Regions from separate parts of the Marinobacter sp. V032 genome, predicted to be linked through region 2. Evidence: riboswitches for the same ligand, from Rfam matches in the RefSeq annotation. Region 2 holds a riboswitch; the other holds the start of a gene.

Region 1 (2,474 bases), on a different contig from region 2:
CGTAAACTTCAGTAATGGCGATAAGACCTACGTCGTACCGTTCCTGCGCCTGATCGTATTGGCGTTCAAAGGCCGCTTCCGCTGCGCCAACAGTCGTCAGATTATCCTCGGCTCGCAGCACGTTGAAGTACGCTGTGGCGACATCAAGAATGAGCTGTTGCTGCGCCAGGCTGTATTCGGCCCGGGCGCTATCGCTCTGGAACTGGCTGGCGTCAAAATTGAACCAGGCATCAGCCCTGAAGATAGGTTGTGTCAGTTCTGCTCCGTAGCTATATGCCTTGTAGGAGTCGTCCTGAATGTCACCGTTGGAATCGGTGTGTTGAGCGTTACCGAATGCGTTGATCTGCGGCAGGAGTTTACTGCGGCTGACATCAACATTGGCTTGCTGGGATTCATATGACGCTCTGGCGGAGGCAATGCCGGAGTCGTAGGCAAGAGCTTTTTCGTAGGCGTCAATCAGGTTGACGGCCATTGTCGGCTGAGCAATCAGCAGCCCAACAAGTCCGGAAAGAACAGACTTCTTCATGAATTCTCCTGCCTGGCAAAATGGGTTAAGCGATCAGCGATCCACATTATGGACAATAATCAATCCGATCTCTACACTTGCAAAAGTCACCTTTATATTGCCTGTAAGCCGCATCATGTCGCGGTTCAGGCTTGAACTGGTGATCTTACTGACGCGTCTTGACGGGGTGCTGGCATTGGCCGGCTGAGATTGCCCGGAGGAACCGCTGAATGCGCGCTCCTGCATGGCAAAACCCGCGAACCTGATCCGGTTAGTACCGGCGTAGGGATTTGAGACCTGACCTGCAATTCGGAATGCCATCATTGCTGCAATCGGCATGGTGTCATTTTTTATATTGTGCTCCGTCAAACGCGCCCACCCGTAATTAACATGTGGAGGGCTGTATTGATGGCCACGGATACCATTTCCTTTCTGAAAGACGCTGCCCAGGTCGACAAGGCAGCAATCGCGCCGCTCGCCGGGTCCAATAAAATCTACGTCACCGGCAGTCGCCCTGATATTCGCGTCCCCATGCGGGAAATTCACCTCAGTGCCACCCAGACTGCCAAGGGGCCGGAGCAGAACCCATCTGTGGTGGTGTATGACACGTCAGGCCCCTATACCGATCCCCAGGAAGATATCGATTTGCGACGCGGGCTCAAGCCTGTCCGGCATGCCTGGATTGATGAGCGCAGAGATACCGAACAGCTGGCGGGCTACACCTCGGCGTTCACGCGCCGGCGCCTGAATGATCCTGCGCTTGATGTGCTTAGGTTTGACGACAAGCGCCGGCCATTGCGAGCTCGCCCCGGTATGAATGTCAGTCAGATGCACTATGCGCGCAAGGGTATCGTGACACCGGAGATGGAGTTTATCGCCATCCGCGAGAACCTGAAGCTACAGGACGCCAGAGAGCGAGGATTGCTTGAAACACAGCACCCCGGTCAGTCACTGGGGGCGAGGATTCCTGCGCAGATAACACCGGAGTTTGTGCGCGAAGAAGTGGCCAGCGGACGGGCTGTTATACCGGCCAATATTAATCATCCGGAACTGGAGCCGATGATTATTGGCCGTAACTTTCTGGTCAAGATTAATGGCAATATCGGCAACTCCGCGGTCAGTTCGTCCATTGAGGAAGAAGTGGAAAAACTTACCTGGGCAACCCGCTGGGGCTCAGATACGGTGATGGACCTGTCGACCGGGAAGAACATCCACGAAACCCGGGAGTGGATAATTCGCAATTCCCCGGTACCCATCGGCACGGTGCCAATCTATCAGGCGCTTGAGAAGGTCAATGGCGTCGCCGAGGATCTGAGCTGGGAGGTGTTCCGCGATACCCTGATCGAGCAGGCAGAGCAGGGCGTTGATTACTTTACGATCCACGCAGGTGTGCGCTTGCATCATGTGCCCATGACAGCAAAACGCATCACCGGCATTGTGTCCCGTGGCGGCTCGATCATGGCCAAATGGTGTCTGGCGCATCATACCGAGAGTTTTCTGTACACCCATTTTGAAGACATCTGCGAAATCATGAAAGCCTACGACGTGTCGTTCAGCCTGGGCGATGGTCTGCGGCCGGGCTGTATTGCCGATGCCAATGATGCGGCGCAGTTCGGCGAACTGGAAACCCTTGGTGAGCTAACCAAAATTGCATGGAAGCACGATGTGCAGGTGATGATCGAAGGGCCGGGCCACGTGCCGATGCATCTCATCAAGGAGAATATGGACAAGCAGCTCGAGTGCTGTGATGAGGCGCCATTTTATACGCTGGGCCCCCTGACAACTGATATTGCGCCAGGTTATGACCACATCACATCCGGTATTGGTGCGGCGATGATTGGCTGGTTTGGTTGTGCAATGCTCTGTTATGTCACGCCGAAAGAACATCTTGGGCTGCCTAACAAGGATGACGTCAAAACCGGCATTATTACGTACAAAATTGCTGCCCACGCGGCTGATCTTGCCAAAG
Region 2 (2,474 bases):
AGATCGGGAAGAAAGCGGAACGCAGTGTCAGCGGCATCCCCTTGTTGAAAGCAAAGAATGCTAACGACAAGGCAACAACAGCATAGATCGCCCACGGGTGGAGGCCCCAGTGGTACATCGTTGCGCCCATTGCCAGCTTGGCACCTTCTGGCGAATTAGCCGCCACGTTCAAAGGCGTACCATACCAGTCGGTATAATAAGCTACTGGCTCAGCGACACTCCAGAACATCAGGCCGATACCCATACCGGCTGCAAACAACATCGCAAACCAGGATATGTTGCTGAATTCCGGCTTCGCGTCGACCCCGCCAAGACGAATCTTGCCGACCGGCAACACAATCAGCGCAAGACAAAAGATGACAAAAATATTGCCGCTGATCAGAAACAGCCAGTCAAAGTGCTCGATAGCGCCAGTTTTCGCGCCATTAAGCAGCGATTTGGAGATGTCGGGAAACATCAGAGTTCCGACAACAAACACGATTATCAAAATCGCGGTAATGAAAAACACCGACTTGTGTAGGTCAAGCCCGAGGGGCGTAATATTGTCCTGACCTGCCTGATAGTCGGTGGAGTATTCGTCTTTTACGACTTCGCTCACGTAAAGCCTCCTAACACCGAATGTGTGCACCCTTAACCGGGTACTAAGTTACAAGCGCTTAAGTTTATTCATTTGAACTCAAAATATCAAAATTCAGTGAATTTCGTGGCGCATTCCGGCAAAAACCGCCGATAAACTCTGAAAAAGTCCTCTTAGCCACTTTAAAAAATGCCAATAATCCTGAATTCCCGCACCGTTTTAGTTATATGTCTAAACATCACACATTACCAACAATCTCGACTGGAAACTTTGGCCGAATCCAACCGTTGTATTTTTCTGTTGCCCTTATACGTTATCCTAGACCATCTCATCGGGGTGCCTGAGATTGTTTTAGTCAGGCTGAGATCAAACCCGCGGAACCTGATACGGATAATGCCGATACAGGGATTGAGCCTTTGCCGGTTTTTTTTCGCGCGCCCCGTTGTATCGACTCTTTCCAATTAGCGATTAACGGTGGCCTCCATGTTTAAAAAAGCCCTGCTGGCGCTGGGGTTTCTGATAGCACCCGGTATCCCTTACGCGCAAACAACGCTAACGGTCTACACCTACCCGTCATTTGTATCGGAATGGGGCCCGGGCCCCGCCATCAAGGCTGCCTTTGAAGCCGGCTGCGACTGCCAGATCCGTTTTGTCGCGCTCGACAGCAGTGTGGCATTGGTGCACCGGCTGCGGCTTGAAGGCTCTTCCACTCCGGCTGACATTGTTCTGGGTCTGGACGCCAACACACTCTCTGAAGCCAGAGCAACCGGGCTACTGGCTCCCCATAACATTGATACGTCAGCAGTTTCGCTTCCTGTTGATTGGCAAGACGACACCTTCGTGCCTTACGACTGGGGCTATTTTGCATTCGTATACGACACCGAACAGCTCGCTTCACCTCCGAAAAGTCTGGAGGCGCTGATCAACGCGCCGAATGACCTCAAAATCATTATTGAAGATCCGCGCACCAGCACTCCCGGCCTGGGCCTGATGCTATGGATGAAAGCAATATACGGCGATCAGGCACCGGAAAAGTGGAAGCAGCTTCAACCTAAAATCCTGACGATCACAAAAGGCTGGAGCGATGCCTACTTCTCGCTGTTCATGAATGGCGAGGCGCCCATGGTGTTGTCATATAGCACTTCGCCTGCTTACCACATGGCGGTAGACAAGACTGAACGTTACCAGGCCGCCGAGTTCTCTGAGGGGCATTATCTTCAGGTGGAAGTAGCGGCACGAGTCGCTCATAGCGCGCATCCGGAGCTCGCGAAGCAGTTTCTCGAATTCATGTTAAAGCCCGGATTCCAGAATGAAATCCCGCTGAAGAACGTAATGTACCCCGCCACAGATATCGGCGATGCGCTGCCCGCTGTGTTTGAACGCCTGATACAGCCCGACAAAACCCTTTTTCTAAAACCGGAAACGGTCTCCAACCACCGAAAAGACTGGATCAGTGAGTGGCTGAACGCGATCGCCAATTGAGAAACCCGCCCCTGAGCGCCGCGGGCTGGCAACTCGGCCCCGGCCTGGTGATTGCCGGCATCATCGCGCTGATCTCGTCAGCCGGCCTCGGCGCGCTAATCTGGCAATGGGAGCATGGAGCTCTCGCCCGTCTATGGGAGAGCAACTACCTGCGGCAGGTTATCCAGTTCAGCGTAGTTCAGGCTGCGCTCTCAACCCTCCTTAGCATCGTTATTGCCGTGCCCGTTGCCCGGGCTCTGGTACGCCAGAAGCATTTCCGCGGCCGCAACGCCCTTTTGCGCCTGATGGAGTTAAGTCTGGTGCTGCCCTCTATAGTGGCAGTATTCGGTATTGTGGCGGTCTACGGTCGCACTGGCTGGCTTAACACCCTGCTGACCACCAGCGGAATTGACTGGCGCTGGAACCTCTACGGATT

What was found. A riboswitch is a leader RNA that binds a small molecule or an ion and turns the genes downstream of it on or off. The one in region 2 is predicted to bind thiamine pyrophosphate.
Region 1: it holds a riboswitch for thiamine pyrophosphate, as region 2 does, so the genes downstream of both, thiC (phosphomethylpyrimidine synthase ThiC) here and thiB (thiamine ABC transporter substrate binding subunit) in region 2, are expected to answer to the same signal.

Annotation. Positions count from the first base shown of each region.
Region 1 covers NZ_JBQXYE010000001.1:1,284,273-1,286,746, forward strand. Annotated here, with positions in the region: gene ACUN9X_RS05885 (TolC family outer membrane protein) at 1-526, opposite strand, end outside; gene ACUN9X_RS05890 (hypothetical protein) at 525-713, shown strand; TPP riboswitch at 679-812, shown strand; gene thiC (phosphomethylpyrimidine synthase ThiC) at 914-2,474, shown strand, end outside.
Region 2 covers NZ_JBQXYE010000004.1:148,576-151,049, forward strand. Annotated here, with positions in the region: gene ACUN9X_RS16550 (BCCT family transporter) at 1-598, opposite strand, end outside; TPP riboswitch at 900-1,002, shown strand; gene thiB (thiamine ABC transporter substrate binding subunit) at 1,061-2,059, shown strand; gene thiP (thiamine/thiamine pyrophosphate ABC transporter permease) at 2,035-2,474, shown strand, end outside.